2 regions of the Paenibacillus sp. FSL R7-0313 genome follow, and region 2 is predicted to be linked to the other one. Evidence: predicted binding sites of a transcription regulator. Region 2 holds the regulator's gene; the other holds the start of a gene.

Region 1 (16,538 bases), 1.0 Mb from region 2:
CTTCCCAATCTGCTCGTACCTAAGCTTGCAGAAGCTGTGGTAGAGGCTGATGCGGTGAAGATGTTTATCTGTAATGTTATGACACAGCCAGGAGAAACAGATAACTATACGGTAAGTGACCACCTTAAGGCGGTACATGAGCACATAGGTCATCAGCTCTTCGACTATGTTATCGTAAATAATGGTGATATTCCGCTGCAAGTGCAAAATAAGTATGCGGAAAAAGGAGCAAAACCGGTTGTACTGGATATGAATGTACTCGAAAGTGCCGGTTATCAGGTGGTTGCAGATACTCTTGTTCTGTTCAAAACCTATCTGCGTCATGATGCCGACAAGTTAAGTCATCACATCTACCAACTGGTACAAAATTGGATGTTACGGAAGAGGTGAAGTCCCATGTCGTTTGCAGCACAGACCAAAAAAGAGTTAACCATGATCGAGAGCGAACCGTGCTGCGAAAAGGCGGAACTTTCAGCCCTCATCCGTATGCTTGGTGCAGTGCAGTTATCGAATAAAAAAGTGATCTTGGATATTTCGACGGAGAATGCCGCCATTGCAAGACGGGCATACTCTCTGCTTAAAAAGCATTTTCAAGTGCATACGGAACTACTGGTCCGCAAAAAAATGCGGCTGAAAAAGAACAATGTATATATTGTTCGAATTCCAACTATGGTACAAGAGATTCTCAACAGTCTTCATATTGTATCGGAAGGTTTTCTGTTTACGCCAGGAATTAATACGGAGTTATTTCAGCAGAACTGTTGTAAACGTGCCTATCTTCGCGGTGCATTTCTGGCCGGTGGATCGGTTAATAACCCGGAAGGTTCCTCGTACCATCTGGAGATTGCGTCCATGTATGAAGAGCACTGTCAGGCACTAGTTGATCTGGCCAATGAATTTCATCTGAATGCCCGGTGCATAGAACGGAAAAAAGGATTCATCCTATACATTAAGGAAGGCGAGAAAATCATTGAGCTGCTCAGCATCATTGGTGCTCATCAGGCCTTGTTCAAGTTTGAAGATGTACGAATTATGCGTGATATGCGTAACTCCGTTAACCGGATTGTCAATTGTGAGACCGCCAACCTGAATAAAACGATTGGAGCGGCGGTAAGACAAATCGATAATATTCGGTTGTTACAAAAGGAAGTTGGTCTGGAATCGTTGCCTGAGAAACTTCGCGAGGTGGCGGAGGTTCGACTCGCTCATCCAGATATCAATTTGAAAGAAGTAGGCGAGCTCCTTAAAGGTACAGTTAGCAAGTCGGGAGTGAACCATCGGCTTCGTAAAATTGATGAGCTGGCTGAGAAAGTACGCACAGAACGTTATGGTTAAGACGGAGTAGGGTAAAGTAACAAGGTCGGCTGTTTCTGCTGAACAGAAAGGCCGGGAAAGTCAACCGTTAAGGACCTAGGGAACTTACTTAGGTCATTGGATGCGCTGTGCAAAAGATGAAATTAGGGCAAGATAATGTCCTCTAAAGCACCCTGAGTTTTTTCTTCTAGTGTCCTGCACGGGTTAATGGTATAATGTTGTATAAATATAATTGTGTATTTAATGTCCAGATTTCATAATAGGGGGTAAGTTTCCATGACAAAGCACCCGGTAGTTGTCCGTTTGAAAACGGGTCTCCATGCCAGACCTGCGGCACTGTTCGTTCAAGAAGCGAATAAGTACTCGTCTGAAGTGTTCGTCGAGAAGGACGACAAAAAAGTTAATGCAAAAAGTATCATGGGGATCATGAGCCTTGCAATTAGCACAGGTACGGAAATCCAGATTAGTGCAGAAGGCGCGGATGCCGAACAGGCTGTAAACGCTTTAGTTAGTCTGGTAAGCAAGGAAGAGCTCGAAAACCAATAAGATATGATCAATCCAATGAAGAAGTCCCGAAAGGGGCTTTTTTGCTTTATTGACGTATTTGCTATCGTCAAGTGCAACATTATGGAATTTGTCCCGTCTGTTAAGGTATCAAATCGATTAAAGTTTGAGATGTTAACACATAAGGAGGCTATCGTGATGGGTAAACAATGGATGAAACCGTTTGGTGCGGTGCTGGTGGCAAGTACGTTGCTTGTTGGAGGAACAGCATGGGTTGCACCAGGTAACTATGCTTACGCTGCAGAGGTTCAGGGAGTACAACAGAATGTGATTAATGTTGTGGGTAAAGGTGAGATTCAGGTGAAGCCTGATATCGCTTATCTGTCCATTGGTGTGAACAGTACTGCAGAGACAGCTGCATCTGCTCAAAAAGCGAATGCTGCGAAAGTTCAAAAGGTATCCAACTTGCTGAAGAATACGTGGAAGATCAGTGCAGACGACATTCAAACGAGTCAGTTCTCTGTACAACCCAACTATACGTATAGCGAAAAAGACGGACAACAAATTAAAGGATACACAGCGCATCATACGCTGACTGTCACATATCGTGAGATGGATAAGATCGGCGAGTTGCTCGATGCTGCTTCAGGGGCGGGTGCCAACAACATTGAAAACGTGCGCTTTACTGTAGAAAATCCGGAAAGTTATGAATCCCAAGTGATTGAGAAAGCTGTTGCCAATGCAGATGTGAAAGCAGGCGCCATTGCAAAAGCAGTTAAACGTCAACTGGGTGCTGTTCTTTCCGTGAGCCAAGGTGATGCCAATGTGCCTGTATTCTATGCAAGTGAGGCGCTGATGTCCAAAGCACAAGACACAGCAGGTGGCACTGAGATTGAAACAGGCCAGGTTAAAGTGAGCACAATCCTGAATATCACGTATGAAATGAAATAAACAAGATTGAACTAAGGATTGTAAGCTCAAGTAACCTTTTCAAGGGTCATTTGAAGGGTACAACGAAATGATGACAAAGACTTTGTCCTGTGGACAGAGTCTTTTTTTGTTGGAAAAGCAAACTTTGATGAAGTTAGATAGGAGGGTGCCTTTTTGAAGCAACATGAAATGCTGGTTATTGGTATCTTTTTTGTATAGTTGTTCGTGACAAAAAGGTCATATCCCGTTATATTTTCCGCTTGATATTCATCAACATTGTAACTCGAGCTGTAAACCTTTCCGAAATCGGGTTAATTATAATAGAGAGGTGAGCGTATGAGATATGCGATCAGGTCAGGATTACATACGCAATGATCCCTAATTGTGAATTCAGAGAGGAGTTTTATATATGACATCATGGAAAAAATGGACAAGTGCTTTGCTCGCAGCAGGAATTATTGTAGGTAGCGGTACGGTATGGCAGGACAGTTCGGTTCAGGCAGCATCGGTATCCTCGAAAGTGACAACCCCGGCTGAGGTAACTCTGAAATCGGGTGGGAAAACACTGACTCAAAAAGGACTTCTTCAAGGTGGCTCAACTTGGGTCTCTCTTACTGCAGTTAAAGATGTGGCAGGTGGAACGCTGAAATATGATGCGAAAACCAAGTCATATACGGTAACAGCAGCCAACAATGCGATGACCGTTAGCCTGATGGATGGACAGCCAAACGTTTATATTAACGGGTATTACCCTCAGGTGGAAGCAAAATTGATTCAGGGTCGATTATATATCCCATTCTCGGCAATGAGAGATTATCTGGGTGTACAGGGGAATTGGGATGGCAAAACCAAAACGTTGACACTCAGCAAGGTGAAACAAAATAACGTTAAAATTAAAGCGGCGACAGTTAATGTTACTGTAAAAAATGCTGAAGTAGATGTTCAATATCCACAGGTGAGTGGACTTGCCAGCAAAGAAGCTGAAGCAGCGATCAACAAAGTACTGAAAGACGAAGTGGATGCTTATGTAGCTGACTTCAAGAAACAGACATCTGAATTCGGCGGTGCTACAGCCAACCGTCCATATGCATTTGAGAGCTCTTATGTAGTGACGTACAACGAAAAAGGCGTGCTGGGACTCATTACACAACGATACGAAGATTATGCTGGCGCTCATGGTATGACATACCGTACGGGCCACACCTTTGCACTGGACACAGGTAAGGAGCTTACATTAGATGATGTGCTGCAAAATAACAAAACCATGCGCGAGACGTTGGGTAAAAAAGTGGGCGAGCAACTGAAAGCCCGCGGTGGATACCTCGATGGGTATAAAGGGTTAAATAAAGATCAGGATTTCTATGTTACACCAACGGGTGTGGTCGTGTTCTTCCAGCTGTATGAGTATACAGCGTACGCAGAGGGATTCCCTGAAATGCCATTTACGTATAAAGAGATTCTTCCTAAAGGCACAGAACCATTTAGCGATGTAACGGGAACCAAATAAAGAAACATTATTATGCACTCTTAAGTTATTTTTCTTATAAAATGAAAAAAGAAGCCCTCATCATGATCATGATGAGGGCTTCTTCTCGTATAGACAACACAATGAGGTGTTGCTGATTACGTTAGGTATTGATATATTAACGCGAAGACCGTGGTCTAACTAACACTTAGATTCCTTGGGAACCTACGTTTTCAATAACTTTATCAATGATACCGTAATCGGCAGCTTCAGCAGCACTCATGAAGTAGTCACGATCTGTATCTTTCTCAATCCGCTCCAGAGGTTGACCTGAACGCTCAGAGATGATGCGGTTCAACGTATCACGCATTTTCAGGATGCGGCGAGCACGGATTTCGATGTCGGAAGCTTGACCTTGAGCACCACCAAGTGGTTGGTGAATCATGATTTCACTGTTAGGCAACGCAAAACGTTTCCCTTTTGCACCGGCATTCAACAAGAATGCACCCATGGAAGCCGCCATACCTACACAGATGGTAGATACATCCGGTTTGATGAATTGCATTGTATCGTAAATGGCCATACCGGCTGTAATCGATCCGCCTGGGCTGTTGATGTATAAGTGAATGTCTTTCTCCGGATCTTCCGCAGCCAGGAACAACATCTGTGCCATAATGGCATTAGCCACTACGTCATTAACATCGCTACCAAGGAAAATAATACGATCCTTCAGCAATCTGGAGTAGATGTCGTAGGCGCGCTCACCCCGGTTGCTCTGTTCAACGACCATTGGAATAAAACTCACGTGAAAAACCTCCTTGGAATGTAAAATGTTATTGGTGTTTATACTTAAACTGTTACCGTATTACCCACATAATAAACAATTCCAAACAAAAAGTCAAAGAAAGTCAAACTAACTTGCAAAAAAAAGAAACCTTTCCGGTTTCATTGGTTAAATGGGTTATGAGCTGTTAAATAAAAATGGCGCGCCCGCCAAGAATCGAACTTGGATCTCAGGCTTCGGAGGCCTACGTCATATCCATTGGACCACGGGCGCACATTATGTGACAGCAATAATGATTATAGCTCATGAAATATTTAATTGCAAGCAGTTCGTTGTGGTATTGGTTTGGATTAACCCAAAAATGATCATGATGAAGAAGAGTGGATAAAGAGTGCATTTAAGTAAATGCTATTAGAGGTTTTGGACATGCCGTATGAAATGTGATTCTGAGCGATATGTAGATTGAATTCATTTGTTTCTTCTATATATGGTATGCGTGAGCTAGTCCTTGATCATGAAAGTCTAGGATTGTGAAAATAGGCGCGTACAAACGCTGAATGCGTGTCGAAATAACACGTTGAAACACTTGCATGTCACGTCAGTTTTAGGTAGAATAGACGTGGGACTTAAAAAGTTAACCCGGGACGTTTTAGGGCCACGAAAGAGAGCTTAGAACGAGAACTTGCGGGAGTGGAAAGCATGCGAACGATTTTAGAAGTACAAAAGCAGCTTCTGCCTGATCTCATGGATATCTTGAAAAAGAGGTATACGATTCTGCAACAGATCATGTTATCGGATGTGATCGGACGGAGAACGTTAGCTAATTCCATGCAGATGACCGAGCGGGTTCTGAGGGCTGAGACCGATCTGTTAAAGGCTCAGGGACTTATTGAAATTGACAGTGCAGGAATGAAGATCAGCGAGGCAGGGTATGATTTGCTGCAGCAGTTAGAGCCCGTAGCCAAAGAGTTGTTCGGATTATCCGAGCTGGAAGAGCGCATCAAGCAAGCCTACGGTCTGCAAAAGGTAGTTGTGGTTCCTGGTGATTCGGACGTTTCTCCATTTGCCAAAAGGGAACTGGGCAGAGCCGGAGCGAAGGCTCTCGGCAATATCATGAGTGACAACGACGTTGTCGCCGTTACTGGCGGATCAACAACGGCCGAAGTCGCAGAGCAACTGACTCCGCCAACATCGCTCAAAGGTGTCTGGTTCGTACCGGCACGCGGTGGACTTGGAGAAAGCCTTGAAATTCAGGCAAATACGATTGCATCCACAATGGCAAAACGGGTAGGAGCGCAATACAAACTCCTGCATGTACCGGATTTGCTTAGTGATCATGCCTACGAATCATTAATCCAGGACCCCAGTGTTCAGGAGATTCTGCAGCTGATTCGGAAATCGCGGATTGTAATTCATGGAATTGGTGATGCCGTGGAGATGGCGACAAGACGTAAACTTGCGACGGAGATTATCGATGAACTTCAGGAGCAAGGAGCCGTATCTGAATCTTTCGGTTATTACTTTAATGATCAGGGTAAGGTGGTACATACCATGCTTACACTGGGTATGCGACTTCAGGATATTGAACGAACCGATGTCGTGATTGGAATTGCAGGTGGCAAAAGCAAAGCTGCTGCCATTCACTCCGTGTTGCGATTTGGTCAGGAAGATATTCTGATTATTGATGAGGCTGCTGCCGAAGTCATCGTTGCTGAAATGGAATAAGGGTTTACTTTGCATCACAACTATTGTTGTCTTGACGGACTTCACCGTCTGTCTTGAATATATAAGTTTCATAAAAAATTAATCAAAACTTGGGAGGAACTTACTCATGATTAAAGTAGGTATTAACGGTTTTGGACGTATTGGACGCTTGGCATTCCGCCGTATTCAAAATGTAGCAGGCATCGAGGTAGTAGCAATCAACGACTTGACTGATGCTAAAATGCTCGCTCATTTGCTCAAATATGATACAACTCAAGGTCGCTTCGATGGCGATGTTGAAGTACACGATGGCTTCTTCAAAGTGAACGGCAAAGAAGTTAAAGTATTGGCTAACCGTAACCCGGAAGAACTTCCTTGGGGCGACCTGGGCGTAGATATCGTTCTGGAATGTACTGGTTTCTTCACAACTAAAGAAGCAGCTGAGAAACACTTGAAAGGTGGAGCTAAGAAAGTTGTTATCTCCGCACCAGCTACTGGCGACATGAAAACCATCGTTTACAACGTAAACCATGAAATCCTCGACGGTACTGAAACTGTAATCTCCGGCGCATCTTGCACAACAAACTGCCTGGCACCTATGGCAAAAACACTGCAAGACAAATTCGGAATCGTTCAAGGTTTGATGACTACAATTCACGCTTACACTGGCGACCAAAACACGTTGGATGCTCCACACCCTAAAGGTGACTTCCGTCGTGCTCGCGCAGCAGCTGAAAACATCATCCCTAACACAACTGGTGCTGCTAAAGCAATCGGTCTGGTAATCCCAGAACTGCAAGGCATCCTTGATGGTGCAGCTCAACGTGTACCAGTAGCTACTGGTTCCCTGACTGAGCTCGTAACTGTTCTGAACAAAAAAGTAACTGCTGAAGAAGTTAACGCAGCTATGCAAGAAGCTTCCGATCCAGAAACTTTCGGATACACAGAAGACGAAATCGTATCTTCCGATATCCAAGGAATCACTTTCGGTTCCCTGTTTGATGCAACTCAAACTAAAGTTCTGACTGTTGGCGACCAACAATTGGTTAAAACTGTAGCTTGGTATGACAATGAAATGTCCTACACTGCACAATTGGTTCGCACTTTGGAGCACTTTGCAAAAATGATTAAGTAATATCTGAAATAAAATAGAGCGGAAACAGATGCTATATTGTTTCCGCTCTTTATATATCTACATTTTGCAAATTTCTCAAAAACACCAGGATTGACAAGGGATTTTAGCTCTTGATTGGTCCACCAAATACATGGGTGCGGAGGAAATACAGATGAACAAAAAAAGTGTACGCGATATCGAATTGACAGGAAAACGGGCTTTTGTCCGTGTAGATTTCAATGTGCCGCTCGAAGATGGTAAAATTACAGATGACAAACGTATTCGTGCAACGCTTCCTACAATCAACTTCTTGATTGAAAAAGGCGCTAAAGTCATTTTGGCAAGCCACATGGGTCGTCCTAACGGCGAAGTGGTTGAATCCTTGCGTTTGACTCCAGCAGCTGAGCGTTTGTCTGAATTGCTTGGTAAAACCGTTGTTAAAGCTGACGATTCTGTTGGTGACGCTGTTAAAGCTCAAATCGCTGAACTGAACAACGGCGACGTATTGTTGCTTGAAAACGTTCGTTTCCACGCTGGCGAAGAGAAAAACGATCCGGAACTGGCAAAACAATTTGCTGAACTGGCTGACGTTTTTGTTAACGATGCGTTTGGCGCGGCTCACAGAGCACACGCTTCGACTGAAGGAATCGCTCACTTGCTTCCAGCAGTGTCCGGTTTGTTGATGGAGAAAGAACTTGAAGTGTTGGGTAAAGCAATCTCCAACCCTGAGCGTCCTTTCACAGCTATCATTGGTGGATCCAAAGTTAAGGACAAAATCGATGTAATCGACAACCTGCTGAACATTGCAGACAACGTGATCATCGGTGGCGGTCTGACTTACACGTTCTTCAAAGCACAAGGACATGAGATTGGACAATCCTTGTTGGATGAATCCAAACTTGATGTTGCTCTCGGTTTTATCGAAAAAGCGAAAAAACTGGGCAAAAACTTCTACCTGCCGGTAGATATCGTAGTGTCTGACGATTTCAGTGCGAAAGCAAACACACAAATCGTTGACATCGATGGCATCCCAGCAGATTGGGAAGGTATCGACATCGGTCCTAAAACACGTGAGATCTATGCTGACGTAATCAAAAACTCCAAATTGGTTGTATGGAACGGACCAATGGGCGTATTTGAAATCGAGCCATTCTCCCACGGTACTCGTGCAGTAGCAGAAGCTTGCGCTGAGACAGAAGCTTACACTGTAATTGGTGGCGGTGACTCCGCAGCAGCAGCAGAGAAGTTCAAATTGGCTGACAAAATGAACCACATCTCTACAGGTGGCGGTGCATCCCTCGAGTTCATGGAAGGTAAAGTACTTCCAGGCGTAGTGGCATTGAACGACAAGTAAGTTTTAGTAGTCTATAGCATGAAGGAGTTGAAACCCATGAGAACACCGATTATCGCAGGTAACTGGAAAATGTTCAAAACGGTTTCCGAATCCAATGACTTCATTCAGGAAGTTAAAGGAAAAGCGGAAGTTGAAGGCGTGGAAACTGTAATCTGCGCACCGTTTACAAATCTGCCATCCCTGGTAGAAGCCGTTAAAGGCACAAACATCAAAATTGGTGCACAAAATCTTCACTTTGAAGACAACGGTGCATTCACAGGTGAAATCAGCGGCGTGATGCTGAAAGACCTGGGTGTGGATTATGTCATTATTGGTCACTCGGAGCGCCGTCAATATTTTGCGGAAACCGATGAGACTGTTAATAAAAAGTTGCATGCAGCATTCCGTCACGGATTGACTCCAATCTTCTGCTTGGGTGAGACGCTTGAAGAGCGTGAAGCGAACCAAACAAAAGACGTATGCAAAGTGCAAACAGTAGCTGCTTTTGCAGGTCTGTCTGCAGAGCAAGCGGCACAAGTTGTTATCGCTTATGAGCCAATCTGGGCGATTGGCACAGGCAAATCCTCCACTTCCCAAGATGCGAATGAAGTTATTGCTTACATCCGTACGCTGGTGAAGGATCTGTACAACGAGACGGTTGCGAATGCAGTTCGTATTCAATACGGCGGCAGTGTTAAACCGGAGAACGTAACAGAATACCTCGGACAAAGCGACATCGACGGCGCACTTGTTGGCGGTGCCAGCTTGCAGCCGGCTTCGTTCATCGCGCTTGTTGAGGGGGCGAAGTAAGATGACAGCTCCAAAACCTGTAGCACTGATCATCATGGATGGCTTTGGTCTGCGTAACACGGTGGAAGGCAATGCGGTAGCGCAAGCCAAGAAACCGAACTACGACCGTTTTATGAGCCAATTCCCACATACAACTCTGACTGCTTGCGGTGAAGCTGTAGGTTTGCCAGAAGGGCAAATGGGAAATTCCGAGGTAGGTCACCTGAACATTGGTGCCGGCCGGATCGTATACCAGGATTTGACCCGTATCTCCAAATCCATTCGTGACGGCGAGTTCTATGACAATGAAACACTTGTCAAAGCTGTTCGCGAAGCGAAACAAAGCGGCAAAAAGCTTCATCTCTACGGCTTGTTGTCCGATGGCGGCGTACATAGTCACATCGACCACCTGTTTGCTATGCTGGATCTGGCCAAAAAAGAAGGAATGAATGATGTATATATTCATGCTTTCATGGATGGCCGTGATGTTATGCCAGACAGTGGTAAAGACTTCATGCAGAAACTGATCGCTAAGATTGAAGAAGTCGGTGTAGGTAAAATCGCAACGGTTCAAGGTCGCTATTACGCGATGGACCGTGACAAACGTTGGGAACGGGTTGAGAAATCATACCGCGCCATCGTTTATGGAGATGGACCGAAATACACTGACCCACTCAAAGCGGTTGAAGAATCGTATGAGAAATCCGTATTTGATGAATTCGTTGAACCAACGGTTATCGTCAAAGCTGATGGTGAGCCGGTAGGTTTGGTAGAGAGCGGCGATTCCGTTATCTTCCTCAACTTCCGTCCTGACCGTGCGATCCAGTTGTCGCAAGTATTCACGAACCAGGATTTCCGCGGTTTCGATCGTGGTCCGAAGTTCCCTGTAGGCTTGCACTTTGTATGTTTGACTTTGTTCAGTGAGACGGTTGAAGGTTATGTGGCTTATTCGCCGAAGAACCTCGACAACACCCTGGGTGAAGTTCTGGTACAAAACAATAAAAAACAACTGCGTATTGCAGAAACTGAGAAATACCCGCACGTTACCTTCTTCTTCAGCGGCGGTCGTGATGTGGAGCTTCCGGGCGAAACTCGCGTACTGATCAACTCACCAAAAGTTGCAACGTATGATCTGCAACCGGAGATGAGCGCGTATGAAGTGGCTGACGCATGTGTTCGCGAGATCGAAGCAGACAAACATGACGCCATCATTCTGAACTTTGCTAACCCTGACATGGTTGGACACTCCGGTATGCTGGAGCCTACCATCAAAGCGGTTGAGGTAACAGATGAGTGCATGGGCCGTGTTGTGGATGCAGTACTTGCCAAAGGCGGCGTTGTACTGATCACGGCGGATCATGGTAACGCGGATATGGTGTTCGATGAGCAAGGACGTCCGTTCACAGCTCATACAACGAACCCGGTTCCATTCATCGTTACGGATGCCAATGTAACCCTGCGTGAAGGCGGAATCCTGGCGGATATCGCGCCAACGATCCTTGACCTGATGCAATTGCCTAAACCGGAAGAAATGACAGGTACATCCGTCATCGCTACCCGTAAATAAGTTACGCAACAACATATATGAAATTGGGAAGTTTGGAGTTTACCCCGAACGAAGGAAGCAGAAATTGTCCGAAGAAGCAACGCGTTCGCCTTTATCACATGATTCCAACTTATGAAAATAAGTTCAATGGAATCAGGGGATAACAGCGATCAGAGGACGATTCTGCTGACGTAGTGGAAAAGGGAAAACACAAGTGGTCCTAATTTTTAATAAATTTAAATTTAAAGGAGATTATCACAAATGACTATTATTTCTGACGTGTACGCTCGCGAAGTCCTCGACTCCCGCGGTAACCCTACAGTAGAAGTTGAAGTATACCTGGAGTCCGGCGCAATCGGACGCGCAATCGTTCCATCCGGTGCATCCACTGGTGCCCACGAAGCAGTTGAGCTTCGCGATGGCGACAAATCCCGTTACCTCGGTAAAGGTGTTCTGCAAGCTGTTAAAAACGTAAACGAAACAATCGCTCCAGAAGTTATCGGTATGGATGCATTGGATCAACTGGGTATCGACAAATTGATGATCACTTTGGATGGTACGCCAAACAAAGGTAAACTGGGTGCTAACGCAATCCTGGCTGTATCCATGGCAGTAGCTCGCGCAGCTGCTGACGCTCTGGACCTGCCATTGTACGTTTACCTGGGCGGATTCAACGCTAAAGCACTGCCAGTTCCAATGATGAACATCATCAACGGTGGTGAGCATGCTGACAACAACATCGACGTTCAAGAGTTCATGGTTCTTCCAGTTGGAGCACCAAGCTTCAAAGAAGCTCTTCGCGTAGGTGCAGAGATTTTCCACAACTTGAAATCCGTATTGAGCTCCAAAGGCTTGAACACAGCTGTAGGTGACGAAGGTGGTTTCGCACCGAACCTTGGTTCGAACGAAGAAGCAATCACTACAATCATCGAAGCAATTGAAAAAGCTGGTTACAAACCAGGCGTTGACGTATTCTTGGGTATGGACGTTGCTTCCACTGAGTTCTACAAAGATGGTAAGTACACACTTGCTGGCGAAGGTAAATCTTACACTTCCGCTGAGTATGTTGACCTTCTGGCTTCATGGGTTGAGAAATACCCAATCATCACAATCGAAGACGGTATGTCCGAAGATGACTGGGATGGTTGGAAATTGCTCACTGAGAAATTGGGAGACAAAGTACAACTCGTTGGTGATGACCTGTTCGTAACAAACACTGAGCGTCTGGGCAGAGGTATCGACGAAGGTATCGGTAACTCCATCCTGATCAAAGTTAACCAAATCGGTACATTGACTGAAACATTTGATGCTATCGAAATGGCTAAACGCGCAGGATACACAGCTGTAATCTCCCACCGTTCCGGTGAGTCCGAAGACAGCACAATCGCTGATATCGCTGTTGCAACTAACGCTGGTCAAATCAAAACGGGTGCTCCTTCCCGTACAGACCGTATCGCGAAGTACAACCAATTGCTCCGCATTGAGGATCAACTGGGTGAACTGGCTCAATACAATGGTCTTAAAGGATTCTACAACCTTAAAAAATAAGCTGGATATCCAGCTTTTACGGGCAAGCCGGGTAATCGGCTTGTCTTTTTTATTGCAACGAAGTAATGGTATAACGTAAGGATCACGCAGATGGTGAAATTTAGGGCATCGTATAAACTGTACTACTTGTAGTACAACCATAGCTATGTTACAATTAAAGTAACTGTTTTTATGGTGAGATGTATGCCCACATGGGTAGGAGGTGGAAAGAATGGATATTGCTTTGAAATTGCTGCTCGTTGTTTTCTCGATCGGTCTAATCACTGTAGTATTGCTGCAGCACGGGAAAAGCGCTGGTTTGGCGGGTGCCATCTCCGGTGGTGCGGAACATCTTTTCGGTAAAACGAAAGCGCGCGGATTGGATCTCTTCCTGCAACGTGCAACGGTGGTACTGGGTGCAGGATTTATGATTTTGTCTATTATTGTTACGGTGGTTTCCAAGTAAGATTCGGAACTACTGTTCAATGAATAGCTTAAGCTAATGGCTTAATTGATGAACCTTCGTTTCGTGAAGAAACGGGGGTTTTTTAATAAATTCTTACGCGTCCAAACTTTTCCAACAATCTAATCTATAGACTCCATGATTTTCGGTCTTCTTCTCACTTCTGTTTGGTTTCCTTCCTTAACATGCAACACACTCCTATCATGTATGGTATGTCCCTCGCTTATTCGTTACGCGAACTCACTCCCTATAATGAACGTCATGTGTACAGAAAATTTTCGGATGTAGTCCTTTTTCAGATGCGCACAGCACGTGTATCGCATAAAATGTCTGTAGAGATACGTGAAAGCATGATTTTAGAGGAGCGCCCGGCAACTGTGGTTTTTTTGCGAGGTACGGATGGGCCGGATTGAATTCGTGTATACTAGGGTATGAGATAGTATGGTTGTACTACTACACTCTTCACAGCAGTGATAATGTATTGCATGAAAATGGTAAGAATTCCGATACATAAAGAGATGAGACTTGCTTACACTTTTATGTTTCCCGAGGTGAATATATTAATGATAACAGAACAACAATTGCTCGACTTCATGCGGGAAACCGCTTATAAACCTATGACTTATCAGGAGTTGGAACAGCACTTCGCTATTGAAGATGCAGCTGATTTCAAAGCCTTTTTGATTATGCTTAATACGCTGGAGGAATCCGGTAAAGTTTTGCTGACACGTAACAATCGCTATGGCATGCCAGAGCGCATGGATTTGGTACGCGGACGTTTACAAGCTCACGCCAAAGGGTTTGCTTTCCTTATCCCTGAGGATCGGGAGCACCCGGATGTGTACATTCACGCCAATGATATGAAGAGTGCGATGAATGGTGACACGGTATTGGTTAAAGTCACGTCTCAAGGACCTTCTGGCGGCCGCCTGGAGGGTGAGATCGTTCGTATTGTTACTCGTGCTGTGACACAAGTGGTTGGTGTGTTCCAAAGCCATGAGGTGTACGGATTTGTCATTCCGGATGACAAACGGATTAATCGCGATATTTTCATCCCACGTACCAATTTTGCTGGGGCGGTTGATGGACAGAAGGTTGTAGCCAAGATTGTCAGCTATCCGGAGGGCCGTGCGGCGGCTGAGGGTGAAGTGATCGAGATTCTCGGTCATAAGGATGAGCCGGGTATTGATATTTTGTCCGTCATTCGCAAGCATCAGTTGCCTGAAGCTTTCCCCGATGAAGTGGTAGAAGAGGCGGAAAAAGCACCTGAATCCATCACGGATGAAGAGATTGTACAACAGGGTCGCCGTGATCTGCGCGGACTTAACATTGTCACGATTGATGGTGAAGATGCCAAGGATCTGGATGATGCTGTAAATGTAGAGAAACTGCCTAACGGGAACTACCGTCTAGGTGTTCATATTGCCGATGTCGGCTATTATGTGCGGGAGAATTCCAAACTCGATCAGGAAGCCTACAACCGTGGATGCAGTGTGTATCTGGTGGACCGGGTTATTCCGATGCTGCCACAGCGTCTCTCCAACGGGATCTGTAGTTTGAACCCACAGGTAGACCGCCTGACCCTGTCTTGTGAGATGGAGTTCAACGACCAGATGAAGGTTGTAAAACATGACATTTTCACAAGTGTAATCAAAACCAAAGAGCGGATGACGTATTCCAACGTCCGTAAAATCCTTGAAGGTGAAGAGCCGGAATTGCTCGAGCGTTATAAGGATCTGGTAGATGATTTCCATCTGATGAAAGAGATTGCCCTGAAGCTTCGTGCTATGCGTATGCGCCGTGGTGCGGTTGACTTTGATTTTGAAGAATCCAAAATCATTGTGGACGCAGAATGTAAACCGATAGATATCGTGAAACGGGAGCGTTCGATTGCCGAGCAAATCATTGAGGAATTCATGTTGGCAGCGAACGAAACCGTGGCAGAGCATTTCCACTGGTTGAAGGTTCCGTTCATTTATCGTGTGCACGAAGACCCGGATCAGGAAAAACTGCAAAATTTCCTCGCCTTTGCGGCGAATTTTGGACACCAGGTCAAAGGACGTGGCAATGCGATTCATCCACGGGCGCTTCAATCGTTGCTTGAGGATATCAAAGAAACGAAAGAACAAACCGTGATTAGTACGATGATGCTCCGTTCCATGAAACAGGCGAAGTATGATTCTGAAATGTCAGGTCACTTTGGCCTCGCGGCAGAATTCTATAGTCACTTTACATCTCCAATTCGTCGTTATCCCGATCTTGTCATTCACCGTGTGATTCGCGAAGTCATTGAAAATAATGGTGCTTTGCCGGAGAATCGTCAGGAGTATTTGGCAGCACGTATGGCCGATATTGCGCAGCAGTCTTCGGAACGTGAACGTGTGGCAGTAGAAGCTGAGCGGGATACGGAGAAAATGAAAAAAGCCGAGTACATGCTCGACAAAGTAGGCGAAGAGTTCGAAGGCATGATCAGCAGTGTGACCAGCTTTGGTATGTTCATTGAACTGGAGAACACGGTTGAAGGCCTGATTCGCCTGAGCGCACTCACGGACGACTATTACCATTTTGACGATCAGCATATGGCTCTGATTGGTGAACGTACCTCGAAAGTCTTCCGCATCGGTGATGAAGTGAAGATCCGTGTGGCACGTGTAAGCATGGAAGAGTATACGATTGATTTTGAAATGGTGGACATGAAACCTCGTGCTGAACGTCCTGGCGGCTTCGGTGGCGGACGTGGCGGTAAAGGTGGACGTCCTAGTAGCGGCGGCGGACGCGGCGGTGCCAAGGGTGGACCAGGTGGATTCAGCGGTTCACGTGGCGGCAAAGGCAGTTCTACAGGTGCTGGAGCCAGCCGTGGTGGCAGATCAACGGAAGAAAGTAGCAAAGGTGGACGTGGCGGTCGCAGTGGAGCAGCGAGTGCAGGCGCAGGCTCATCCGGTGGCTACACAGGTAAAGGCGGCGGCAAGCCTAAAGGTGAGCGTCGTGCTGGTGATGCTGGCGGATCAACTGGTCGGGGCAAAGGCGCGGTGAGCTTTGGTTTTGGCTCAGGTAAAGGCGGATAT
Region 2 (16,538 bases):
TACGTAATCCATACATCATAGGACTGTGTTCAGATTCCAAATAAACGGAATGTCCTCGAATAAGCTTATTTTACTTGTGCAAGCAATCGCTCGATCACCGTATCACGACCCAGAAGTACGATCGTTTGGTTCAGATCCCGTCCATGCGTCTGTCCAGTCAAGGCTACACGAATTGGCATAAAGAGCTGTTTGCCCTTAAAGCCGGTTTCTTTCTGTACTTCCTTGATCAATGCAGCCATTTTGCTTGGAGTAAACTCTTCGCTCGCCTGTACTTTATCCGCAAATGCCTTCAGTACAGTTGGCACCTGCTCCTCCGCAAGCACTGCTTCTCCTTCACTTTCAAGCTCCAGATTGGAACGGAAGAATACTTCCGACAATTCGACAATATCGGAGGCAGAATTCATTTGCTCCTGGTACAGGTGTACCAGAGTATAAGCCCATTCTTTTTGTTCAGCAGACAGCTCGGAAGAAATACGTCCAGCCTTTTGCAGATGCGGAATGGCCATTTCGGCAATACGTTCCGGATCAGCGTGTTTGATATAGTGGTTGTTCAAGTGAGCCAGCTTGTGGGTATCAAATACCGCCGGGCTCTTGGACAGACGTTTCGTATCAAAAATGGAGATCAGCTGCTCTTGCGAGAAGATTTCTTCCTCCCCTTCCGGCGACCAGCCAAGCAGGGAAATGAAGTTAAACATCGCTTCAGGCAAATAGCCGAGCTGATCATACTGCTCAATAAACTGAATGACGGATTCATCCCGTTTACTCAGCTTCTTGTGATTTTCATTCACGATCAGCGTCATATGACCGAATTGCGGTGGCTCCCAGCCAAGCGCTTCATAGATCATCAGTTGACGCGGCGTGTTTGAGATGTGATCTTCCCCACGCAGGACGTGGGAGATCTTCATCAAGTGATCATCCACAGCAACGGCATAGTTGTATGTGGGAATGCCGTCTTTTTTCACAATGACGAAGTCACCGGATTCCTTGCTGTTGAACGAGATTGTACCTTTAACCATGTCATCAAACGTATATGTGCGCTCTTCCGGCACACGGAAACGAATACTCGCTACGCGGCCTTCCGCTTCAAACGCACTAATTTGCTCTGGAGTCAGGTCACGGTGTTTGCCAGAATAACGCGGTGTTTCTCCACGTGCTGACTGTTCCTCGCGCTCTTGCTCCAATTCTTCTTCCGTGCAGAAGCAACGGTAAGCCAGACCTTTATCCAGCAATTCCTGCGTATATTTACGATAGAGGTCCAGACGTTCCGTTTGACGGTATGGTCCGTATTCTCCGCCCACGTCAATACTTTCGTCCCACTCAATTCCGAGCCATTTCAGGTATTTCAGTTGGCTTTCTTCACCACCAGCAATATTCCGTTTCACGTCTGTATCTTCAATACGAATAATGAATTTACCGTTATTATGTTTGGCATATAAATAGTTAAACAACGCCGTACGGGCATTCCCGATATGCAGGTGTCCCGTTGGGCTCGGCGCGTAACGCACACGAATTTCCGTGCTCATATGATCCCCTCCGTCACTAATTGATTGATGATATCACACACGTACAAGGCAAACAACGGATTGAGCGGCAATGCCCTCTCCCCGTCCCGGGAATCCCAGTTGCTCTGTCGTTGTTGCTTTCACGTTCACCTGTGTTACATCCGCTTCTAGCGCCTTGGCAATAACCTCAGCCATCTGTGGAATGTAAGGAGCCATCTTCGGCTTTTGGGCAATAATCGTTGAGTCGATATTCCCTAGCTTATACCCGCGATCCTTCACAAGCTGCCATACATGCTCCAGCAATTTCAGGCTGTCGGCATCTTTGAATTCCGGATCGGTATCCGGGAAGTGCTTGCCAATATCTCCAAGTGCCAGCGCACCCAAAATGGCATCACTAATCGCGTGTAACAGCACGTCTGCGTCCGAGTGACCCAGCAGTCCTTTTTCATAAGGAATCGTTACTCCGCCAATAATACACGGGCGTCCCTCTACCAGCTGATGTACATCAAATCCCTGTCCTACACGTATCATCGCTTCTTCTCTCCCCCCAGCAAAAACGCAGCGTATTGCAAATCTTCCGGCGTTGTTAATTTGATATTGGTATAATTGCCTTCCACAACCTTGACCGACATTCCCTGACGTTCAGCCAGCATGGCATCATCTGTTCCCAGAAATCCGTCCTGCTCCGCTGATTCGTAGGCGGAGAGCAGGGATGAAAGACGAAAAGCCTGCGGGGTTTGAATGCTCCACAGACTGCTGCGGTCTGGCGTCGCCGTAACGACTCCTTCCGCATTCACTTGTTTGATCGTATCCTTCACGGGAACCGCCAGTACAGCTGCTCCACCACCGGATATGGCAGCCGCCATGCATCCCTTGATCTGCTCATGGTTCACAAAAGGACGTACCCCGTCGTGAACGAGAACCCAATCCGTCCCAAGTGCCTCAAGGCCTTTATGGACAGAATGTTGTCTCTCTTTCCCTCCGGGGATAACACGGACACGTGAATCCAGTTGGTATTCTTTTACCCAATCCTGGCAGCGTTCAACATCTGCGGCTCCTGTGACCAGCACCATCTCGCGGATCTCGTCCAGCGCAGCAAATACCTCAAGCGTATGTATGAAAACGGGCTTGTCCTGCAGCAACAGAAACTGTTTACTCTCGGTCGTCCCCATCCGGGTTCCGCGACCTGCTGCCACAATGACAACGCCCCACCCTTTATCCATGCCGCAATCCCTGCCTTGTCTGTCAGTTTATCGTCCAAAGATATACAATATCATTCAACGATACACTACCCATCATACCGCTTTATTGGGCTTTTTCCAACAGTTTCGGCTTGGCAAAAATCATTCGCCCCGCTGAAGTCTGCAGCACACTGGTCACCAGCACTTCCATCATCATGCCGATATACTCGCGTCCACCCTCCACAACGATCATTGTGCCATCATCCAGATAAGCTACACCTTGACCATGTTCCTTACCATCCTTGATGATCTGCACCATGATCTCCTCACCTGGCAGAACAACCGGCTTAACCGCATTGGCGAGATCATTAATGTTCAATACAGATACACCCTGGAGTTCGCACACTTTGTTCAGGTTAAAGTCATTGGTGACCACTTTGCCCTGAAGCACTTTAGCCAGTTTAACCAGTTTGCTGTCCACCTCGGAGATTTCCTCGAAATCCCCTTCATAGATGAGGACTTTTACATCGAGTTCCTTCTGGATTTTGTTCAAAATGTCCAGTCCACGCCGTCCTCTGTTCCGCTTGAGCAGATCCGATGAATCGGCAATATGCTGCAGCTCCTCCAGAACAAATTCCGGGATTACGATCGTGCCTTCAATAAATCCGGTTTTGCATATATCAGCGATACGTCCATCGATAATAACACTGGTATCCAGAATTTTATGTTCTTCCATCCGTCTATCCTCGTCCACCTCGGGATGACCCCATCGCCCAGACATCCAGAAGGCCCCCAGATCGTCTTTCTTTGCCATGGCAAGGGTGTAGCCGGAATAAGCACTAATCACCGTCAGCGCCACTTGCAGCACTTCTCCTGCCGTCCCCATCCATCCCACAACAGGGTAGAGCAACAAGGCCACCAGCAATCCTGCAACGGTACCTGCGGCACCTGCCGCCAGTTCGTTCATAGGTACTTTTGCCAATGAATTGATTCCACTATGCAGCCTGTCTGCCATCAATGTTCCACCAATATTACATACAGCCATAAACATTACAGCTCCCAGCAGTGTCGATATACCAGCTCCCAGTAATCCTGCTGACTGAATCCACTCAGCCATCCATGGGACCGATTTTCCTGCCAGATGATATGCCGTGTAGCCGAACCATGCACCGCACAATCCTGTAAAAGTTAAAATGCCTTTTTTCCACATTAGTCCCTGCACCTCCTTCAATGTATCTTGATCTTTATATCCAGTATGATCCAATTCCAGAAATGCTAATCCCATCCGGAAGAACTTTTTGGAAATGTTGCAATCGTCAGTTGAAAGTAGGTAAATTATTGGCATATAATGAATTCAATTCATATCCCGAGGTGAGTGGCAAAATGAGTACGCTAAGTTTACAGGCTTTCCAGGATCAAGTTTCTGAACTGTTGCTGCGTCATCGCAGCCTGATTGATGTACTGTCCAAAACGGGACAAGCCGGAGCGTCTGTTAACCGTGCCGTGTCCAAAGCCATTACCGAATGCGGCTGCATCGAGCTGCACGCCACCAAGCAAAAATATGCCCCGGAGAGCGATATCGCTCAAACCAAGGGCCTGCTGGAAACGCATGTGGAAGGTGAGTTGTGTGAGAACTGCAGAGAGGTCATCAGCTCTGAGCTAGGGCGTAACCTGTTCTACATGTCGGCTCTCTGCAATCTGCTGGACATTAACATGGAAGAGGTCGTAAATCACGAATCACAGAAGTGTTCAACGTTAGGGATGTTTAATCTGTCGTAAGAAGATATGTATGTCGTCCGCAAGGGTTTCTTTTACCGTAAATAGATCTGAATAAACAAAAAGCACGCATTCTCCAGTTCAGGAGAGTACGTGCTTTCTTTGTATACTGTCTGTACCCAAGGCGACTTAACGATCGGAAGGACGGGAAGATTTCTCATCCTTGCGCTTTTTCGCCCGACTACGCGAGGCCGCTGTTCGCACATTATGCTTCATTCCATACAAGGCGTATAACACCAGCGGAATAAAGATCAATTTGGATAACTGCTCCGGGAAAATAACGGCTACGGCTATGGCAAATAACACAACCCATGGTGCAATCCAGATTGCCTTGCGTGGCAAACCGACCTTTTTGAAATTGGGATATTTAAGCGAACTCACCATCAGATACGATAATAGCAACGTAGCAATCATCATGCTAACCGGGCCAATATCCTTATTGAACAAGGACAGTGTGGCCAGTACCCCGCCGGCTGCCGGAATTGGCAGACCTGTGAAGTACCCGGGGATGCCCGGCCGAACATTAAACCGCGCAAGACGAATGGCTCCACAGATCGGAAAAGCCGCTGTTGCGATCCAGGCGAGGATCGGCATCGAATCTTGAAACGACACCATAAATATGATCAGGGCTGGTGCTGCACCAAAGGAAACCATGTCAGACAAGGAATCAAGTTCCTTGCCGAATTCACTTTGAGCATTGAGCGCACGTGCCACTCGGCCATCCAGACCATCCAGCAGCATCGCTACAATGACCATAATGGCAGCCAAACTGTAATTTCCATCAATCGCAAGCAAAATTGCCATCATTCCAAGAAACAGATTACCCAGGGTAAAGAGATTCGGAATGAATCTGGTTAGCATCGTTGTTTCACCTCATCCATTTCAAGCCTTTATATAGGCAAACCCTTACATCTGTCTGTCGATAAACATTTGCTCCTGCAAACGTTTGAGGCCTTCCTTAATGGTCCGGGCACGAACTTCACCAATACCATCCACTTCGTCCAGTTCTTCAATTGTAGCCATAATAACATGAGGCAATTGTTCGAATTGATCCACCAGATTATGGATAATGACATTGGGCAGGCGGGGGATCTTATTTAATACCCGGAATCCACGAGGTGCAACCGAATCCTCAGAAGTAGCCGCTGATGATGGATAGCCGAGCAGACGGACAATATGATGTGCATCCAGCAACTCATCGTCCGACAATCTTTTCAGTCCCACGATAATTTCACGGATTTTGTCATCACTGTCGTCACGGGCATAGTCCTTATACAACAACCAGGCTTCTTCTTCCGTTGTACCCACGAGTTCTTCCATTTGCATGGAAATGAGTCTTCCCTCATTCCCGAGTTCATGAATATATCGTTTGATTTCCGTTTTGATCCGCATCACCATTTCGGTACGCTGAATCACATTAACCACTTCAGGAATCGTCACCAGTTCCTCAAATTCAGAGGCACTCAGATTCGTAAGGGACTGTGTTAATACCGCTTTGTATTTCTCCAGGGTTTGAATCGCTTGATTCGCTTTGGTCAAAATAACCCCGATTTCCTTGAGGGAATAACGAAGTGTTCCCTGATACAAAGTAATGATATTCCGGCGCTGTGATATGGATACGACCAGTTTACCCGTTTGCTTTGCTACACGCTCTGCCGTCCGGTGACGAATCCCCGTCTCTGATGAAGAGATCGAAGAGTCCGGGATTAACTGGGTATTGGCGTAAAGAATACGCTTCAAATCCTCGCTAAGAATAATGGCTCCATCCATCTTGGCGAGTTCATACAGATAGTTCGGGGAGAAATCACAGTTAATCGAGAATCCCCCATCCACTACTTCCATGACTTCAGGGCTGTATCCTACAACAAGCAGTGCGCCTGTCTTGGCGCGCAGCACATTTTCCAGACCTTCGCGGAAAGGTGTACCTGGTGCGATCAGCCTTAACAATTCATTCATATTATCCAGTTGGCTCATATCTTTCATCTTGTTATGCCCCCTAATCTAAAGCAACCGCTAGTGCATCTGCCACGGTATTCACACCGATCAGTTGTATCCCGCGAGGATGTTTCCAGCCCTTTAAGCTTTTTTCCGGTAAAATGACTCGTTTGAAGCCCAGCTTCGCGGCTTCCTTCACTCGTTGTTCGGCCCGTGATACGGCTCGAACCTCACCTGTCAGACCAATCTCGCCAAAGATGACGTCATCCGGCTTGGTCGGTACATCTCTCAAACTGGATGCAATGCTGACAGCAACCGCCAAATCTACAGCGGGCTCATCCAACCGTACTCCACCAGCCACGTTCAGATATGCATCCTGGGTCTGTAAAAACATGCCCATCCGTTTCTCCAGCACTGCAATGATCAGATTTAATCGATGCAGATCTACCCCTGTTGCCATACGGCGGGGAGAAGGGAAATGAGTAGTCGAGATCAACGCCTGTAATTCCACGAGCAGAGGGCGTGTACCCTCCATACTGGCAACTACCGTTGAACCTGCTACACCCAGTGGACGTTCTGACAAAAAGAGTTCGGACGGATTGCCCACCTCACGAAGTCCATCCTCTCCCATTTCAAAAATGCCAATCTCATTGGTTGAACCAAAACGGTTCTTCACCGCACGCAGCAGGCGATACGTATGATGCCGTTCTCCTTCAAAATAAAGCACGCAATCCACCATATGTTCTAACATACGCGGACCGGCAATGGCACCTTCTTTGGTAACATGCCCCACAAGAACCGTTGCAATGCCTCTGCCTTTGGCAATTCGCATGAACCTTGACGTACATTCCCTTACCTGTGCTACACTACCCGGCGCACTGGTAACTTCGGGAAGATACACCGTCTGAATGGAGTCGATGACAAGAAAATGCGGCTGGATCTGATCCACCGCTTCCTCTACACGTTCCATATTGGTTTCACACAGCACATACAACTCGGCAGAGAGTGCCCCGAGACGGTCTGCCCGCAATTTGGTTTGCTTGACTGATTCCTCACCGGAAACATATAACACACGCAAACCCGAGTGCGTTAAAGCATGAGACGTCTGCAACATCAACGTTGATTTACCGATACCCGGATCTCCGCCCACCAGAACGAGTGAACCTGGAACGATTCCGCCACCCAATACCCGGTTCAACTCTCCGATTCCAGTCTGTACACGCGGTTCCTGACCGCTATCTATATCTATGATAGGAAGCGGTTTATCTTTACTGTCAAACAGAGGAGAATTTCTCCCTTGTGTTTTGACCACCGTCTCTGTTTCTTCCACCATTGAATTCCATGACTGACAACCCGGACACTTACCGTACCACTTGGGGGCTTCATAGCCGCATTCCGTACATTGAAACTTGGTTTTAACTTTGGCCACTTCAGCACTCCTATAATTTAGTTTTATAACAGCATTTTGCATTATTCGACGAATTTCACCCAAACTCCCTGACGTGCAGGGTTACTAAAAGTTTACCATTGTTTGAGATTTTTCGTAAAGGATTATCGCAAACTTTACACATGTTCCTGACATAATCATGTCCGTCTTCTGTCCAAAGTGCAAAAAATCCTCCCCGGCCGAAGCCGAGAAGGATTAAGGATTAATACAAGCTGAAGTTTAACTCCAGTGCTTGCTGTATATTATTTGGTTTCGATTTCCTCATTCGAAGGAACAACCACGTCTTTTTTCGTAACAGACAATGCACCGTTCTCTTCGTCGATGAGCAATGAATCCCCTTTGGTTACGTTACCTGTGAGCAACTCTTCAGACAATTTGTCCTCGATATGCTTCTGGATTGCCCGACGAAGCGGACGTGCACCGTAAGCTGGATCAAAGCCGGCTTTGGCAAGGAAGTCCTTCGCATTGTCGGTGAGTTCGAAGTCAACTTCGTATTCACGCAGCCGTTTGCGAAGTTCCTCACTCATGAGGGTAACAATCTCTGCAATGTGTTTCTGTTCCAGAGAGTGGAATACGATAATTTCATCAATCCGGTTAAGGAACTCTGGACGGAAGCTTTTCTTCAGCTCATCCATGACTTTACCCTTCATGTTATCGTAATCTGCACCTGCATCCACAACTGCTGTGAAGCCAAGTGTAGAGTTACGTTTGATCGCTTCAGCACCCACGTTGGATGTCAGGATAATCAGCGTATTCCGGAAGTCAACAACGCGACCTTTGGAATCCGTCAGACGACCATCCTCAAGCACTTGCAGCAAGATATTGAATACCTCTGGATGTGCTTTCTCGATCTCATCAAGCAGGACTACGGAGTATGGCTTGCGACGAACTTTCTCTGTCAGCTGACCACCTTCTTCGTATCCAACATATCCCGGAGGCGCTCCGACGAGTCGGGAAGTCGAGTGCTTCTCGCCATACTCGGACATATCAATACGGATTACTGCATTTTCATCACCGAACATTGCTTCAGCCAGAGCACGAGCAAGTTCTGTTTTACCTACCCCAGTAGGACCGAGGAAGATGAATGAACCCATCGGACGTTTTGGATCTTTAAGTCCCGCACGAGCACGACGAACCGCACGGCTGACGGACTTCACAGCCTCATCCTGGCCGATGACACGTTCATGCAGAATCGATTCCAGATTCATCAGACGTTGTGTCTCTTCTTCTTTCAGCTTGTTCACCGGAATTCCTGTCCAGTTGGCTACCACTTGTGCGATATCTTCAGGTGTTACTTCGGAATCCGTGCGACCTTGTTTTTCTTTCCATTGGTTCTTCGTTACATCCAGCTCTTCACGGATTTTTTGTTCCGTATCACGCAGAGCGGCTGCTTTTTCGAACTCCTGGCTTTGAACTGCAGCGTCTTTTTCCTTGCGGATATCTTCCAGACGGCTTTCCAGTTGTTTCAGGTTTGGTGGGATCGTGTAAGAGTTCAATCTTACTTTGGAACCCGCCTCGTCAATCAGATCGATCGCTTTGTCTGGCAGGAAACGGTCTGTAATGTAACGGTCAGACAGTTTAACCGCCTGTACAATCGCTTCGTCCGTAATTTTCACGCGGTGATGCGCCTCATAACGGTCACGCAAGCCATGCAAGATTTGAATCGCTTCTTCCGGAGAAGGCTGATCTACAGTAATCGGTTGGAAACGACGCTCAAGCGCTGCATCCTTCTCGATGTATTTACGATATTCATCCAGTGTTGTCGCACCGATACATTGCAATTCTCCACGGGCCAGAGCCGGTTTCAAAATGTTAGAAGCATCGATGGCACCTTCAGCTCCGCCTGCGCCAATCAAAGTATGCAATTCGTCGATAAACAGGACAATGTTACCTGCTTGGCGAATCTCATCCATGATTTTTTTCAGACGATCTTCAAACTCACCACGATATTTGGTTCCAGCGACTACTGAACCCATATCCAGAGTCATTACACGTTTGTCGCGCAATGTTTCCGGAATCTCATTTGCAATGATTTTTTGTGCAAGGCCTTCAGCAATCGCTGTTTTACCTACACCTGGCTCACCGATCAATACCGGGTTGTTCTTGGTACGACGGCTGAGCACTTGGATGACACGCTCAATTTCTTTGCTACGTCCAATGACTGGGTCCAGGTTATTCTCTCTGGCGTAAGCCGTGAGGTCACGTGCCAGACTGTCCAGTGTTGGTGTGCTGACATTGGCAGGTGTTCCATTATGGCTGGATACAGCTTCACTGCTGCCAAGCAACTGTAACACTTGTTGACGTGCTTTGTTCAGGCTAATTCCCAGGTTATTGAGTACACGCGCTGCAACACCCTCGCCTTCACGAATCAATCCGAGCAGGATATGCTCTGTGCCTACATAGGTATGGCCCAATTTACGAGCTTCATCCATAGACAGCTCAATTACTTTTTTCGCACGTGGCGTATATGCAATGTTGGTAGGTTGCTCTTGGCCACGGCCAATCAGCGTTTCTACTTCATCCTGAATTTTTTCCAATCCGAGTCCCAGGCCGATCAGTGCTTTGGCTGCGATGCCTTCGCCTTCACGAATGAGGCCGAGCAAAATATGCTCAGTACCGATGTTATTATGACCGAGACGGACAGCTTCTTCCTGCGCGAGTGCGAGCACCTTTTGGGCCCGTTCCGTAAATCTTCCAAACATCATATCTCCTGCACCTCCATGGTTTTGGATAAAACGAGGGGAATCAAATAATTCCCGTCGTATTCTTCATATCATTTTTGTTTGCAGCCGTGCTGCGAATAAAGTCATTCGGCATTTGTGCATGCCTTATTATATAAAAGCCGCAATGCGGCATGAAACCATAATTCAATACAATATCAGGCTAAGCTAGGACTGCTTCGCTGCATTGATCGTATCACGAATCAACTGAGCACGATAGATGTCACGCTCATCTGTGCGCATATCTTCCCCGAATGTTTTCTGCAAAAATCCCGGCTGTGTCATCACGTTCAACTCATTCATTACCGTGATGGACAGTCCATCCAACAAGCCGAGATCCACGCCAAGGCGTACATCCGATAAGCGCTGTGCAGCTTCCTTTGAATCAACAATAGCTGCATGAGACAATATGCCGTAAGAACGCATGACCCGATCCGTAATTCGAAGTCTGGAGTCGGTAATTAACCGTTCTCTGGCAGTACGTTCATGACCAATCATCTGTAATACAACACCATGCAGGTTCTCGATGACTTCCTGTTCGGTCTGTCCCAGTGTAATCTGGTTCGAGATCTGGAACAGGTTACCCATCGCCTCACTGCCTTCACCGTATATCCCCCTTACAGTCAATCCCACTTGGGAAACTGCGGTTAAAATACGGCCAATCTGCTGCGTCATCACCAGGGCAGGCAGGTGCATCATAACCGATGCTCTGACACCTGTACCTACATTAGTAGGACAGCTGGTTAAGTATCCTCTGCGATCATCAAAAGCATAATCCACGTGCGCTTCAAAAGCATCATCTATTGCAGAAGCTTTCTCCCAGGCTTCTTTCACCTGGAACCCCGGATAGAGGCACTGGATACGAAGATGATCCTCTTCATTAATCATAATACTGACAGACTCATCCTCACTGAGAATAACCGCACCATTTCTGGATTCATTCGCAAGACTTGGACTGATGAGATGTTTCTCCACCAGCACCCGTTTGTCGAGTTCGTCAATATCGATCAGATCCAACGTATGAAAATCCCCAAAGGCATGAACGTCATCGTATTGAAGTACTTCGCTCAGCTTATTCAGCACCTCTTCCGATTGCTCATTGGAAGCCAGCATCGGAAACGGAACATGCTGAAGGTTGCGCGCAATCCGGACACGGCTGCTAATGACGATTTCGGAATCAGCCGCATCACTGCGCATCCAGTCGCTGAGCGCCTTCTCTGTAAAGCGCAGATTAGGCATTACGCATCCCTCCTACTCATGACAAACTTTACTCCTGAGCTATTCCTTTTTCAAGTCCTCTGATCTGGTCACGGATCTGAGCCGCCTCTTCAAATTCCTCTTGGGCGATGCTCTCCTGGAGCTCACGCTTCAGATCAGCGATTTGCCGTTTCACCTTGATGCGACCACCAGCTCGTGCAGGCACTTTGCCTACATGGGACGTACTACCATGAACCCGCTTGAACAAAGGGTCCAGACGGCTGTCAAAATATTTATAACATGAACTGCAGCCAAATCGGCCTATCTTGCTGAATTGTGAGTACGTCATACCACACTCTTCACACTGAAGTGCTTTTGCAGGTGGTGTTCCTGCCGATCCACTTTTGCTGGCTGGATCAAAATCAAGCAATCCGGACAACAAGTTGTGAATGGAAAACCCGCCTGCTGTTCCAGGGATCATTTCCCCTTTTTCACGGGCACATGACTCACAAATATGGAATTCCGTCTTCTCTCCATTTACGATTTTCGTAAAATGAAGTGTCGCCGGACGTTTATTGCATTCTTGGCACAGCATATTGATGTACCTCCTTTGACCCCGATAGTTTTCATTTACCGAGCAAAGATATTAACATCGCCTTCAACATTCTGGCACGAATTTGATCCCGGTAAGGAAGTTTGACTAATATAACCTCTCTAGATACAGCAGCTCGCATCAACCCGGCTTCCCGCTTGCTCAAGAAGCGTGCTTCTTCCAATTGATAGATCAAACCTTCGGCAGCTGTCTGCCCGATCTCTTCACCAATACTATGGTGCAAATGATTATGCAGAGCTGATTGGGCCGGTAATTCAATGCGCTGTATGCGAACATAACCACCACCGCCGCGTTTACTCTCTACCAGGTATCCCTTCTCGAGTGTAAAACGTGTGCTGATGACATAATTGATCTGGGAAGGTACACATGAGAATTGATCTGCCAGATCATTACGCTGAATTTCAACCATTCCTTCGGGACTTTCATGCAAAATACTCTTCAGATATCGTTCGATAATATCAGAGATATTACGCATCCAATCATCCTCCACTGTCTGAAACGTTAAGTCAATAAGGACCCACACGCCCCCACAGAGTACACCTTCTCTACCCATTTAACCAATCAGGAAAACAGCGAATCTTGCTTCCACAGGTATCAACAGGAGAGCGAAGGAAGCACGAAGGTCCTTTAATATTCCCTTGATCCTCCGATGAAATGAATCCCGTATATTAGCGCTCATCCATCAGATTGTAGAAAGAAAGTTACTTAAGTATTAAACCTTTAGTTGACTTTGACTTTCTTTGACTTTATAACCATTATAGCATATTTTGTGGTTTTGCCAAGTGGGGTCACTATTCATTTTTTACGATTTTACACGAAATATTCCCCAGACACAAAAAAACCTCTCCAAAATTGCTGGAGAAGTCCATTTGTCTTTCGATCACGCCGTATTTCTATATAAGCCAATCAAGTTAAATGAAGCATTGGGAATAATAATAGTCATCAGAAGAAATCGAGTAAATAGGTTTCCCGTTCAGGAATCGCTTGTTCCAAAGCCTTGATTGCTGCTTCTGGTCCGTGAATTCTTCCGATCCGTGCCATTTCCGTTGGTCTGCGATACCCCATCAGCACTGCGGTAAGGGACTGAATGTCTAACTTAATACTCTGATCATCAGTAATTGGTTCCGAAGTTTTCCATATGGACGCTGTTCCATTCATTGCTACGTTTAATTGCCATACCCCTTCATTCCACGGAGCGTGGGTATCCTCTACCTGTAGAACAATCTGCACCGGTGAGTCCTGGCTTGCAAATGGATACTGGGATATAAACTGCTCCACACTAACGATGCGTGCCATAAAATAAGGTACGATCTCCTGCTGAATCCGTGGGTTATCCAATTGGAAGGCAAGCGTATCACTGGCAGGCGCCTGTAAAGTAACTTCCTGGATCATGGAATCATGATTAGCAATGAAGGTCCACAGCCCTTGCCTAGCCTCTTCATTCAGATAGATGATCTCTTTAATGGTAAATTTATTTTCCTTAACTTCATATAAAAGATAACCTTGTGCTGCATCAGCTTCATCGTAATATACAGCCTTCTGGCTGGTCCCATTAACAAAAACTGAATTCTCCCACCTTGCATCATCCCGAACCAGAGTTCCGTTATAACGCTCAGCATAAGTACTGTATACTTCCTTTAATATGCTGAGGCCCGGATCCCCACGCCGAATTGTTCCAGGTGTCGCTTTTTTCATAGGCAAATGAGCTGTAGGTACTTTATAACGTTTAAATTCAACATAAGTCTCCCATCCATACTTCCGATAGAAACCAAAAGAGAATGGATGCAAGAACGATATACTCTGTTTGTTACGATTCATTTCTTCCAACGCATGCTTCAGCAGACCCGCTACCCAGCCTTTACGTCTATACTCTGGCCAGGTGGCTACACCCGCAATACCGCCCATTTCGAACGATCTGCCATGAATATAGGTTTGAAAAGGAATGATGTGAAGTTTGGCTCCTAGCTGCCCGTCCTCATATACACCCCATATATCCTGTGACGAAAATTGACTCCGCCGTTTTTCTTTTTGTTCCTCACTCATTACTACTTGAAAAGCATATTCGGAAAGTGCCATAGCCGGTTCAAAATCATCTACCGTCAATTTCTGAATTTCCATGTCGTCCTACACCCCATTCGCTAGAGTTATTATCAATCCAAATCATGGCCTGATATGTGATATATGTACCCCTTAGAGTGTGTCAGAGGATTCTTACAAAGTCAAATAAGAGATGCTTTCGCATCCCCTTAAATAAACAAATAAAAACCACCACCGAATAACATCGGCAGTGGTTCTTCGCTTGGCGGCGTCCTACTCTCCCAGGACCCTGCGGTCCAAGTACCATCGGCGCTAGAGGGCTTAACGGTCGTGTTCGGGATGGGTACGTGTGGAACCCCTCCGCCATCGCCACCAAACGCGTAGCTTACATTTCAGAGTGTTGTTCTCTGAAAACTAGATTCGAAACGAAACACGCGAATTATCACTTGCTATTGGATAAGCCCTCGACCGATTAGTACTGGTCAGCTCCATGCATTGCTGCACTTCCACCCCCAGCCTATCTACCTCGTCGTCTTCAAGGGGTCTTACATACTGGGAAATCTCATCTTGAGGGGGGCTTCACGCTTAGATGCTTTCAGCGTTTATCCCGTCCGTACATAGCTACCCAGCGGTGCTCCTGGCGGAACAACTGGTACACCAGCGGTACGTCCATCCCGGTCCTCTCGTACTAAGGACAGCTCCTCTCAAATTTCCTACGCCCACGACAGATAGGGACCGAACTGTCTCACGACGTTCTGAACCCAGCTCGCGTACCGCTTTAATGGGCGAACAGCCCAACCCTTGGGACCTACTTCAGCCCCAGGATGCGATGAGCCGACATCGAGGTGCCAAACCTCCCCGTCGATGTGGACTCTTGGGGGAGATAAGCCTGTTATCCCCAGGGTAGCTTTTATCCGTTGAGCGATGGCCCTTCCATGCGGTACCACCGGATCACTAAGCCCGACTTTCGTCCCTGCTCGACTTGTAGGTCTCGCAGTCAAGCTCCCTTATGCCTTTGCACTCTTCGAATGATTTCCAACCATTCTGAGGGAACCTTTGGGCGCCTCCGTTACTCTTTAGGAGGCGACCGCCCCAGTCAAACTGCCCACCTGACACTGTCCCCGCACCGGATTACGGTACCAGGTTAGAACCTAGATACGATCAGGGTGGTATCCCAACGTTGCCTCCACGCAAGCTGGCGCTCACGTTTCAAAGGCTCCCACCTATCCTGTACAGATCGTACCCAAATTCAATATCAAGCTGCAGTAAAGCTCCATGGGGTCTTTCCGTCTTGTCGCGGGTAACCTGCATCTTCACAGGTATTAAAATTTCACCGGATCTCTCGTTGAGACAGCGCCCAAGTCGTTACGCCATTCGTGCGGGTCAGAATTTACCTGACAAGGAATTTCGCTACCTTAGGACCGTTATAGTTACGGCCGCCGTTTACTGGGGCTTCGGTTCACAGCTTCGGGATTACTCCCTAACCACTCCCCTTAACCTTCCAGCACCGGGCAGGCGTCAGCCCGTATACTTCGCCTTACGGCTTCGCACAGACCTGTGTTTTTGCTAAACAGTCGCTTGGGCCTTTTCACTGCGGCCCCCTCGTGCTATTCACACTACCGGGGCACCCCTTCTCCCGAAGTTACGGGGTCATTTTGCCGAGTTCCTTAACGAGAGTTCTTCCGCGCGCCTTAGAATACTCTTCTCGCCTACCTGTGTCGGTTTGCGGTACGGGCACCTTCACCTGGCTAGAGGCTTTTCTTGGCAGTGTGAGATCATGACCTTCGCTACTATAATTTTCGCTCCCCATCACAGCTCAGCCTTACAATGTGCGGATTTGCCTACACATCAGCCTCACTGCTTAGACGGACATCCATCAGTCCGCGTCACTACCCTACTGCGTCCCCCCATTGCTCATAACGGCTTACGGTGGTACAGGAATTTCGACCTGTTGTCCTTCGACTACGCCTTTCGGCCTCGCCTTAGGTCCCGACTTACCCTGAGCGGACGAGCCTTCCTCAGGAACCCTTAGGCTTTCGGCGGATCAGATTCTCACTGATCTTTTCGTTACTCATACCGGCATTCTCACTTGTATAATGTCCAGCGCTCCTTACGGTACACCTTCAACCC

What was found. Region 2 encodes CtsR, which represses protease genes until heat stress. Its sites were predicted from a motif close to ATGGTCAATAAAGGTCAAACA; they were not measured.
Region 1: a site for CtsR is predicted at 5,108-5,128, ahead of clpP (ATP-dependent Clp endopeptidase proteolytic subunit ClpP). Genes of this name have one in related genera too.

The regions. Positions count from the first base shown of each region.
Region 1 covers NZ_CP150219.1:958,477-975,014, reverse strand. The annotation lists gene NSQ38_RS04280 (YvcK family protein) at 1-390, shown strand, start outside; gene whiA (DNA-binding protein WhiA) at 397-1,335, shown strand; gene NSQ38_RS04270 (HPr family phosphocarrier protein) at 1,591-1,860, shown strand; gene NSQ38_RS04265 (SIMPL domain-containing protein) at 2,017-2,769, shown strand; gene NSQ38_RS04260 (DUF4163 domain-containing protein) at 3,158-4,255, shown strand; gene clpP (ATP-dependent Clp endopeptidase proteolytic subunit ClpP) at 4,422-5,018, opposite strand; tRNA gene NSQ38_RS04250 (tRNA-Arg) at 5,196-5,270, opposite strand; gene NSQ38_RS04245 (sugar-binding domain-containing protein) at 5,697-6,722, shown strand; gene gap (type I glyceraldehyde-3-phosphate dehydrogenase) at 6,829-7,836, shown strand; gene NSQ38_RS04235 (phosphoglycerate kinase) at 7,988-9,169, shown strand; gene tpiA (triose-phosphate isomerase) at 9,206-9,958, shown strand; gene gpmI (2,3-bisphosphoglycerate-independent phosphoglycerate mutase) at 9,960-11,504, shown strand; gene eno (phosphopyruvate hydratase) at 11,745-13,031, shown strand; gene secG (preprotein translocase subunit SecG) at 13,243-13,476, shown strand; gene rnr (ribonuclease R) at 14,037-16,538, shown strand, end outside.
Region 2 covers NZ_CP150219.1:2,007,984-2,024,521, reverse strand. The annotation lists gene gltX (glutamate--tRNA ligase) at 66-1,523, opposite strand; gene ispF (2-C-methyl-D-erythritol 2,4-cyclodiphosphate synthase) at 1,557-2,033, opposite strand; gene ispD (2-C-methyl-D-erythritol 4-phosphate cytidylyltransferase) at 2,030-2,725, opposite strand; gene NSQ38_RS08740 (PIN/TRAM domain-containing protein) at 2,808-3,893, opposite strand; gene NSQ38_RS08735 (hypothetical protein) at 4,067-4,462, shown strand; gene pssA (CDP-diacylglycerol--serine O-phosphatidyltransferase) at 4,589-5,320, opposite strand; gene disA (DNA integrity scanning diadenylate cyclase DisA) at 5,366-6,442, opposite strand; gene radA (DNA repair protein RadA) at 6,456-7,823, opposite strand; gene NSQ38_RS08715 (ATP-dependent Clp protease ATP-binding subunit) at 8,084-10,546, opposite strand; gene NSQ38_RS08710 (protein arginine kinase) at 10,730-11,800, opposite strand; gene NSQ38_RS08705 (UvrB/UvrC motif-containing protein) at 11,829-12,353, opposite strand; gene NSQ38_RS08700 (CtsR family transcriptional regulator) at 12,385-12,846, opposite strand; gene NSQ38_RS08695 (GNAT family N-acetyltransferase) at 13,314-14,489, opposite strand; rRNA gene rrf (5S ribosomal RNA) at 14,669-14,785, opposite strand; rRNA gene NSQ38_RS08685 (23S ribosomal RNA) at 14,861-16,538, opposite strand, start outside.